2 regions of the Microbispora rosea genome follow, and region 1 is predicted to be linked to the other one. Evidence: riboswitches for the same ligand, from Rfam matches in the RefSeq annotation. Region 1 holds a riboswitch; the other holds the start of a gene.
What was found. Region 1 has a riboswitch for glycine ahead of gcvP (aminomethyl-transferring glycine dehydrogenase). Riboswitches for the same ligand answer to the same signal wherever they lie in the genome.

Region 1 (4,791 bases):
GATCAGCCGCTTGGCCACGTCGTCCACCGTGACGCCGGTCTCCTTGGTGATCTGGCGCAGGTCAACGATGCACTCGTGGGCGACCAGGCCGTCCCTGCCGGTGTACAGCACCGGGTAGTGCGGCGCCAGCCGCCCGGCCAGGTAGTTGGCCGACAGGATCGCCTGCTCGGTGGCCTGCCGCAGCCCGTCCGCGCCCATCATCCTGACGTACGCCCAGGAGATCGGCAGGATGCCCGCCGAGCCGTACGGCGCGGCCGACACGTGCGCCGGCAGATGCTCGGCGAGGTGGGCCTTGACCGCCACCGGGCCGACGCCGGGACCGCCGCCGCCGTGCGGGATGCAGAAGGTCTTGTGCAGGTTCAGGTGGGAGACGTCCGCGCCGAACTCGCCCAGCTTGGCCAGTCCCACCAGCGCGTTGAGGTTGGCGCCGTCGACGTAGACCTGCCCGCCGGCCTCGTGGACCCGCTCGCAGATCTCGACGATCGTCTCCTCGTACACGCCGTGGGTGGACGGGTAGGTCACCATGATCGCGGCGAGCGCGTCACGGTGCTTGTCGATCTTGGCGGCGAGGTCGGCCAGGTCGACGTTGCCGCTTTCGTCGCAGGCCACCACGACCACCCGCATGCCCGCCATGACGGCGCTGGCGGCGTTGGTGCCGTGCGCCGAAGACGGGATGAGGCAGACGTCGCGGCCGCCCTCGCCCCTGGAGCGGTGATAGGACCTGATCGCCAGCAGCCCGGCGAACTCGCCCTGGGAGCCCGCGTTCGGCTGGATCGACACCCGGTCGTAGCCGGTGACCTCGGCCAGCCAGCCCTCCAGCGTCGCGATCAGCTCGGCGTAGCCCTCGGCCTGCCCCGCCGGCGCGAACGGGTGGATCGCGGCGAACTCCGGCCAGGTGACCGGCTCCATCTCGGTGGTCGCGTTGAGCTTCATCGTGCAGGAGCCCAGCGGGATCATCGAGCGGTCGAGCGCGATGTCCTTGTCCTGCAGCCGCCGCAGGTAGCGCAGCATGGCCGTCTCGGACCGGTGGGAGTGGAACACGGGATGGGTGAGGAAGTCCGAGGTCCGCTGCAGGTCGGCCGGGAGGGCGTCGGAGGTCACCCGGTCGAGGTCCTCGACCACGAGCCCGGACGCGCCGAACGCCGCCCAGACGGCCCGCAGGTGGTCCGTGGTGGTCTTCTCGTCGCAGGCGACGCCGACGTGGTCGGCGTCGGCCAGGCGCAGGTTCACGCCCCGCTCGGCGGCGGCTGCCACGACCTCGGCGGCCCGCCCGGGCACGCGGGCGAGCACGGTGTCGAAGAACTCGTCGTGGACGACCTCCACGCCGCCCTCGCGCAGCCCGGCGGCGAGGACGGCCGCGTGGCGGTGCACCCGCTGGGCGATCCTCTTCAGGCCCTCCGGACCGTGGTAGACGGCGTACATCGACGCCATGACGGCGAGCAGCACCTGCGCGGTGCAGATGTTGCTGGTGGCCTTCTCCCGCCGGATGTGCTGCTCGCGGGTCTGCAGGGCGAGCCGGTAGGCCGTGCGGCCGTCGGCGTCCAGCGAGACGCCGACCAGGCGGCCCGGCATCTGCCGCTGCAGGCCCTCGCGGACGGCCATGTACGCCGCGTGGGGGCCGCCGTAGCCCAGCGGGACGCCGAAGCGCTGGGAGGAGCCGACGGCGATGTCGGCGCCCTGCTCGCCCGGGGACTCCAGCAGGGTCAGCGCCAGCAGGTCGGCCGAGGCCACCAGCAGCGCCCCCTGGGCGTGCGCCCGCTCGGCGACCGCGCGGAAGGACGCCACCCGGCCGCTCGCGCCCGGATACTGGACGAGGACCCCGAAGCACTCGGGCAGCTCGCCGCCGAGGTCGGACTCCACCAGCGTGATGCCGAGCGGCTCGGCGCGGGTCGCCAGCACGGCCTTGGTCTGCGGCAGCGCGTCGGCGTCCACCACGAACACGTCGGTCTTCACCTTGCTCGCCCGCCGGGCCAGCGTCATCGCCTCGGCGGCGGCCGTCGCCTCGTCGAGCAGGGACGCGCCGGCGACGTCGAGGCCGGTGAGGTCCGACACGACCGTCTGGAAGTTCAGCAGCGCCTCCAGCCGCCCCTGCGAGATCTCCGGCTGGTAGGGCGTGTACGCGGTGTACCAGCCGGGGTTCTCCAGCACGTTGCGGAGGACGACACCCGGGGTGATCGTGTCGTGGTACCCGAGGCCGATCATCGAGGTCAGCACCCGGTTGCGCCCGGCGAGGGCGCGCAGTTCCGCCAGGGCCTCGGCCTCCCCCACCGCCTCGGGCAGGTTCAGCGGGCCGCGCGTGCGGATGGCCTCGGGCACGGCCACGGCGAGCAGGTCGGCCACCGACTCGTAGCCGACGACCTCCAGCATCCGGCCGCGGTCGGCCTCGGAGGGGCCGATGTGACGGGTGGCGAACGGCGGAGCGGAAAGATCGCGAAGCGTGGACCGATCGGTCATGACAGGGGCCTCCTGGCGGGTTCGAGACCTGCGGCGACCGCCCGGCGCCCGGTGTGGCGCCGCGGTCGTGAAGCGGTCTCCCCCTCTGTCATCGGACCTGAGAGCTTCACCGGGCCGTCGCGCCCGGCTTTCCCCTTCGGTGAGGCACCGCCTGGCCGGCGGGCCTGCTTTTCAGAGTCGCCTCGTCCGTGCGGTACGGATGCCTGAGAGATTCCGGGGAGGTTTGCTCCTTCGGCGCCCCTTGAAGATCAGGGGTCTCTCCCGCACGAGGTCGTCGGCCGTTCCACTCTACCGGCTACCCCGGATCGGCCCGACTCGCACCCTGCTCGAGATCGGCGCCGAGACCGGCCCGGCGGGCGCGGACGATGGCCTCGGCCCGGTCGGCGACCGCCAGCTTGGCGAAGATGGCGGTGATGTGGTTGCTGACGGTCTTGCCGCTGATGGCCAGATGCCGGGCGATCGCCGCGTTGGACCGGCCGGCCGCGATGAGGTCGAGGACCTCCCGTTCGCGGGCGGTGAGCTCGGGAAAGGGCTCCGGGGCCGGCGCGCGAGAGGCCCCGGCGGCGAAGAAGTCGATGATCCGGCGGGCCACGCTCGGGCCGAAGACGGCGTGTCCGGCCGCGACAGAGCGGACCGCCCGGACGATCTCCTCCTGCTTCGCGCCCTTGACCAGGTATCCGAAGGCTCCGGCACGCATCGCGGCGAACACCGACTCGTCGTCCTCGAACATCGTGAGCACGAGCACCCGGGTGGCGGGCACCGCGCGCGCGATGGCCCTGGTGGCCTCCACCCCGTTGACGCCCGGCATGTGCAGGTCCATGACCACGACGTCGGGGCGCGTGAGCTGCACCTCACGACGGGCGGCGTCGCCGTCGCCGGCCTCGCCCACCACCTCGATGTCCGGCAGCGACGTCACCAGGGCACGCAGGCCTTCCCGCATCAGCGGGTGATCGTCGACGACGACGATCCTGATCGGTTCCCCGGCGCTCATGTCTGCTCCAGTGGAAGGCGGGCGTGGACGCGGCCGCCGCGGTCGGTGGGGCCGGCGGTGAGCGTACCGCCCAGTTCGCCGGCCCGCTCGTGCATGGAGCGCAGACCGACGCCGTGCGGCCACGCTCCGGCGCCCCCGGAGCCGTCGTCGCTCACCTCCACATGCAGGGCGGCGTGGTCGGCGCGCAGGGAGACCCGGCACGCCGTCGCCCCGCCGTGGCGCAGCGCGTTGGTGACCGCCTCGGTGGCGATGCGATAGGCGGCCACCTCCACCCCGGCGGGCAGCGGCGGCAGGTCGTCCGGGGCGTCGATCGTGACCACGTACCCGGCGTGCTCGCGCCGCCACGAGTCGTGGGCGCGCTGGCGGAGCGCGCCCAGCAGTCCGAGCTCGTCGAGGGCGGGCGGCCGCAGGTTGTAGACGAGCCGGCGGATATCGGCGATCGCGGCGGTCAGGTCGGCGCGCAGGTCGAGCAGGAGCCGTGCGCTCCGCTCGGGATCAGTGTGACGCAGGTTGTGGGCCGCGTCGGCCTTGAGGGTCACCGCGGTGAGCACGGTGCCGAGGCCGTCGTGCAGATCGCGGCGCAGCCGCCGGCGTTCCTCCTCCCGCGCGGCCACGATGCGCGTGCGGGACTCGCCCAGTTGCTCGGACAGGCGCACCGCCTGCAGGGCCAGGCCGACCGGGGCGGCCAGCAGTTCCAGGGCGCGCCGGTCGGCGCCGGACAGCCGGCTCTCCCCCGCCCTCAGCCCGACGAGCAGGTCTGCGGGCGGCCCGTCGGCCACCTCCAGCGACACCGTGTGCCGCCGCCGCGGTGACCGGCCGTACGTCGCGACCAGCCGCCCGTCGGAGGCGACTGCAGCGTACGGCAGCCGCAGCGCCTCGCACACGGCTCGCAACACCCCGTCCAGGCCGGCGCCGAGCCGCAGGCCGACCCGGGCGGCGGCCGCCACAGGATCGCGGCGCTGGCCGTACATGACCCGGTCCACCAAGGACTGCACGGCCGAACGGGCGGGCGCGAAGGCGAGAGCGACAACCGCGGTCGCGATCAGCGGGGCGGCCGACAGCCGGTCCCGCGCCAGCGCGGACAGCCCCGCGACGATGCCCAGGTAGGCCAGCACGACGCCGAGCGTGAGCACCCCGTACACCAGCGAGCGGTTGACGATCAGCTCGATGTCGTACAACCCGTGGCGCAGGATCGCCACCGTGGCCGCGGCCGGGATCAGCGGCAGGGTCAGCAGGAACAACACCGGCCCGTCGGTCGTCACGATCCGCTGCGCGTTGAGCGCGGCGAACAGTCCCGCGGCCCACAGCAGCCACATCAGCTGCTGCCGCGGCACCCCGCGGGACCG
Region 2 (4,791 bases), on a different contig from region 1:
GCCAGCACGACCAGGAACGCCCGATGCGGGCGCAGCGCCTCGCGCCACCTCACGTGACGGCCCTCCTCCTCGCCGGGGAAGTCACCACCTTATTGGCTCCGGCCGACGTTCTGCCCGGGTGCATGATCACGAACGGTTCCACGGCAGGTCAGGTGGGTGCTCGCCGATTTCCTGCATGATCACGAAGGGTTCCGGTGCAGGTGAGGGGCATCGCGTGCGACAAACTACAAGATCACGGTGGGGGTGGGGGGTCAGCACTCGATGACGTTGACGGCGAGGCCGCCGCGTGAGGTCTCCTTATACTTGTCGAGCATGTCCCTGCCGGTGTCGCGCATCGTCTTGATCGCCTTGTCCAGCGACACGAAGTGGCGGCCGTCGCCGCGCAGCGCGATGCGGGCGGCGGCGATCGCCTTGATCGAGGCGACGGCGTTGCGCTCGATGCACGGGATCTGGACGAGCCCGCCGATCGGGTCGCAGGTCAGGCCAAGGTTGTGCTCGATGCCGATCTCGGCGGCGTTCTCGACCTGCTCCGGCGTCCCGCCGAGCGCTTCGGTGAGGCCCGCCGCCGCCATCGAGCAGGCCGAGCCGACCTCGCCCTGGCAGCCCACCTCCGCGCCGGAGATGGAGGCGTTCTCCTTGAACAGCACGCCGATCGCGCCCGCGGTGAGCAGGAAGCGGATGACGCCGTCCTCGCCGGCGCCCGGGAGGAAGCGCATGTAGTAGGACAGCACGGCCGGGACGATGCCGGCGGCGCCGTTGGTCGGCGCGGTGACGATCCGGCCGCCCGCGGCGTTCTCCTCGTTGACGGCCAGCGCGAACAGCGAGACCCAGTCCATCGCCCGCAGCGGATCGGTCCCGTCGGCCTCGCTCTGCAGCCGCCGGTAGAGCTGGTGGGCCCGGCGGCGCACCTTGAGGCCGCCCGGCAGGACGCCCTCGCGGCTGGTGCCGCGCCGTACGCACTCGGCCATCACCGCCCACAGGTGCAGCAGGCGGGTCCGGATCTCCTCCTCCGTGCGGCCGAAGGCCTTCTCGTTCTCCATCATCAGGCCGGAGATCGACAGGCCGGTCTCGGCGCAGTGCGCGAGCAGTTCCTGTGCGGTCGTGAAGGCGTACGGCAGCACGGTGTCGTCGGGTTTGATCCGGTCGGCGCCGGTGGCGTTCTCGTCCACCACGAAGCCGCCGCCGACCGAGTAGTAGACCTTCTCGCGCAGCACCGTGTCGTCGGCGTACGCCGTGAACCGCATGCCGTTCGGGTGGTGGGGGAGCGACAGCTTGCGCTCGAAGACGAGGTGCTCCCCGACCACGAACGGGATCTCGTGCACGCCGTACAACGTGACCGTGCCGCTCGCCCGCATCGCCGCCAGCCGTTCGTCGACGGTGTCGACGTCGACCAGCTCGGGCTTGTCGCCGGACAGGCCGAGCAGGACCGCCTTGTCGCTGCCGTGCCCCTTGCCGGTGAGCCCGAGCGAGCCGTACAGGATGGCCTCGACCCGGGTCACCTTCTCCAGCAGCCCGTCCTGGTGCAGCCCGCGGGCGAACTTGTGCGCCGCCGCCATCGGGCCGCCCGTGTGCGAGCTGGACGGCCCGATCCCCACCTTGAACAGGTCGAAGACGCTGATCGCCATTGACCGTCGCCTCTCAGGCCTGTCAGGACTCGCCGGAGGTCAGCGCGGTGTACTCCGCCGCCGACAGCAGGTCGTCCGGCTCCTCCTCCACGCGCACGCGGAACAGCCAGCCCTCGCCGTACGGGTCGGAGTTGACCAGCGAGGGGTTGTCCACGACGGCGGTGTTGATCTCGACGACCTCGCCGCCGACAGGCGCGAAGATGTCGCTCACGGACTTGGTGGACTCCACCTCGCCGACCGCGTCGCCGGCCGCGACGGTCGCGCCGACCTCGGAGTGCACCTCCACGTAAACCACGTCGCCGAGCTGCTCGGCCGCGTACGCCGTGATGCCCACCGTCACGGTGCGGCCGTCCTCAAGCCCGGCCACCCACTCGTGTTCCTTGGTGTAGCTCAGGTCGTCCGGAATGGTGCTCACTTGCTCCTCCTGTAGAAAGGCAGATCGACGACGTCGACCGGTTCTTGGCTGCCCCGGATGTCCACGGCCAGGCCGCCCTTCTCCAAGGCGACCTCGTCGACGTACGCCATGGCGATCGGGCGGCCGAGGGACTGCGACGGGGCCCCGCTGGTCACCTCGCCGACGACGGCGCCCTCGCGGGTGACGGAGTAGCCGTGGCGAGGCACGCGCCGGCCGCGCGCCACCAGCCCGACCAGGCGCCGCTTGGTGCCGTTCTCCGCCGCCCTCTCGAGGGCGGCCTTACCCACGAAGTCGCCGGGCTTGTCGAAGCGGACGACCCGGCCGAGCCCCGCGTCGAACGGCGTGATCGCCGCGCTCAGCTCGTTGCCGTACAGCGGCATGCCGGCCTCCAGGCGCAGCGTGTCGCGGGCCGACAGCCCGGCGGGGACGAGCCCGGCGTCCCCGCCCGCCTCGGCGAGGGCGTTCCACAGCGGCACGGCGTGCTCGTTCGGCACGAAGAGTTCGAAGCCGTCCTCACCGGTGTATCCGGTGCGTGCGATCAGGGCGGGGGTGCCCGCGACGACGCCGGGGACGATGGCGTAGTACTTCAGATCGTCGAGGTCGGCGTCGGTGAGCGCGGTGAGGATCGCGGCGCCGCGCGGGCCCTGCACCGCGACCAGCGCGTACTCGTCCGACCTGTCGGTCACCCGCGCGTCGTAGCCGCGGGCCCTGTCGGCGAGCTCACGGGCGACGAGGGCGTAGTTGGAGGCGTTGGCGACGACCATGTACTGGTCCTCGTCGAGGCGGTAGACGATGAGATCGTCGAGGATGCCGCCGGTCTCGTTCACGATCATGGTGTAGCGGGCGCGGCCGGGCGCGAGGACGCTGAGGTGCCCCACGAGAGCGTGGTCGAGCGCCTCACCCGCCTGCGCGCCGACGACGAAGATCTCCCCCATGTGGGACAGGTCGAACAGCCCCGCGGCCGTGCGCACCGCGTTGTGCTCGGCCGCCTCGCTGCCGTAGCGCAGGGGCATCTGCCAGCCCGCGAAGTCGGTCAGGGTCGCGCCCAGGCTTTCGTGGACACCGCGGAGCGGGGTGGATCGGGACATGCGCACCTCGGAAGGACGGATGCTGCGTTTTGACTATCGGGCATCCTCCCCCTCTGTCATCGGCGCCTGAGAGCTTCGTCCGATCTTTACCGGACTTTCACCTTCGGCGAGGCCTCACGGCCTTCTTTCCAGAGGCCACCTCGCCCGCACGGTCCTTTGCCTTGAGAGGTTCGCGGGGAGGGCTTGCTCCTTCAGGGGCCCTGACCGGATGCCAGGACACTCTCCCGCACGGGATCACTGGTGTGCTGCAAGCCTAGTGGTTCGCCGCCATCCCCGTAACCCGGCCGGACCGCCCTCACAGCCCGTGGGTGGAGTCGCACGGCGGCCGGTGCGCCGCGCGGAGCCGCATGAGGGTGGACGGGAGGTCGTCGCCGGTGAGGATCCGCTGGTGGAGGGCCTGGGTGTCGGAGGACGGCTCGATGCCGAGGCGGTCGACCAGGGTGCGGCGCAGTCGCTGGTAGGACGCCGAGGCGTCGTGGGTGCGGCCCGACCGGTGCAGCGCCAGCATGAGTTGCCGGTGCGGCCGTTCGCGCAGCGGGTGGCGCCCCGCCCATTGAGCCAGGCCGCCGACGATCTCGCGATGGTGCCCGAGTGCCAGCCTGACGTCGAAGAGGTCCTCGGTCACCGCGCGACGGTCCTCGTCGAGCCGATAGGCCCACGCGGAGAGCGCGTCGACATGTCTCATGGCGAGCAGGGCGTCGCCCCGCCACAGGCTCAGCGCGTTCTCGAACATCCTCGCCGCATTGTGGTAATCGCCATTCTCGCGAGCGATTCTGCCTTGCGCCGCGAAATGGTTGAATACTGCAGCATCCACGGATCCCGGCGGCACCGAAAGAAGGTACCCGCCCTCCACGGTGTGCAGCGGAGAAAGGTCGGGGTCGCGCGGCGAGAGCCGCCGCCGCACCTGTGCGATGTAGGTGGTAAGATTCCGCGGCGCCGATTTAGTGGGACGGCCATTCCACAACAGATCGATGAGCCGATCCCGGTGAACCGCGATATTCGGATTGAGCAGGAACAAGGCGAGGAGCTGCCGGTGCCTCGGGGCGAGTCCGGCGATGGCGTCCCCTGAGGGTTTCATGGCCCGGAACGGTCCGAGCACGGCGTATAACACGGTTCCCCCGCACGAAAGCAGCGTGAACGCGCCGACGACGCGGCTTTGATCGCTATTTGACCATATCTCTCTCCGGCGGCTTGCGTCAAAAATATGCCGTTTCTATGTCGGTCACTCCGGCGCTCATAAACGCCGCTCTGTGCACCGCATTGCCCGGCCTCGCACGCGCGGATACGCGGATAACCCAAATGAAATCGGTTACAGATCAAGCTCTGGCCGGCCGTCCATGGCGGCGGTGAGGGAGCGTGACGCCCGATTACCCGGATGATCGGCGCGCGTGCGGCGTAGGGCCCGGAAGGTGCGTATTCCACGCTCAGCGGGCCGCCGCGGCTCTCAGCGACCGGTTCTAAATGACCGGTTCTCAGCGGCGGGTTCTCAGTGGCGGGCGGCGGCCACGAGGGCGTGGAACAGCGGGCCGTCCTCGTCGGCCTCCGGGTGCCACTGGACGGCCAGGGCGAACGCCGCGCCCGTGACCTCGACGGCCTCGATCGTGCCGTCGTCCGAACGGGCGGTCACCTCCAGCCCGTCCGCCAGACGGTCGATCGCCTGGTG

Region 2: it holds a riboswitch for glycine, as region 1 does, so the genes downstream of both, gcvT (glycine cleavage system aminomethyltransferase GcvT) here and gcvP (aminomethyl-transferring glycine dehydrogenase) in region 1, are expected to answer to the same signal.

Annotation. Positions count from the first base shown of each region.
Region 1 covers NZ_JBITJO010000009.1:225,852-230,642, reverse strand. The annotation lists gene gcvP (aminomethyl-transferring glycine dehydrogenase) at 1-2,454, opposite strand, end outside; glycine riboswitch at 2,636-2,728, opposite strand; gene ACIBK1_RS31655 (response regulator) at 2,750-3,445, opposite strand; gene ACIBK1_RS31650 (sensor histidine kinase) at 3,442-4,791, opposite strand, start outside.
Region 2 covers NZ_JBITJO010000004.1:114,275-119,065, reverse strand. The annotation lists gene ACIBK1_RS17840 (hypothetical protein) at 1-53, opposite strand, end outside; gene ACIBK1_RS17835 (L-serine ammonia-lyase) at 252-1,625, opposite strand; gene gcvH (glycine cleavage system protein GcvH) at 1,648-2,040, opposite strand; gene gcvT (glycine cleavage system aminomethyltransferase GcvT) at 2,037-3,128, opposite strand; glycine riboswitch at 3,172-3,267, opposite strand; glycine riboswitch at 3,268-3,365, opposite strand; gene ACIBK1_RS17820 (AfsR/SARP family transcriptional regulator) at 3,424-4,206, opposite strand; gene ACIBK1_RS17815 (gamma-glutamyl-gamma-aminobutyrate hydrolase family protein) at 4,615-4,791, opposite strand, start outside.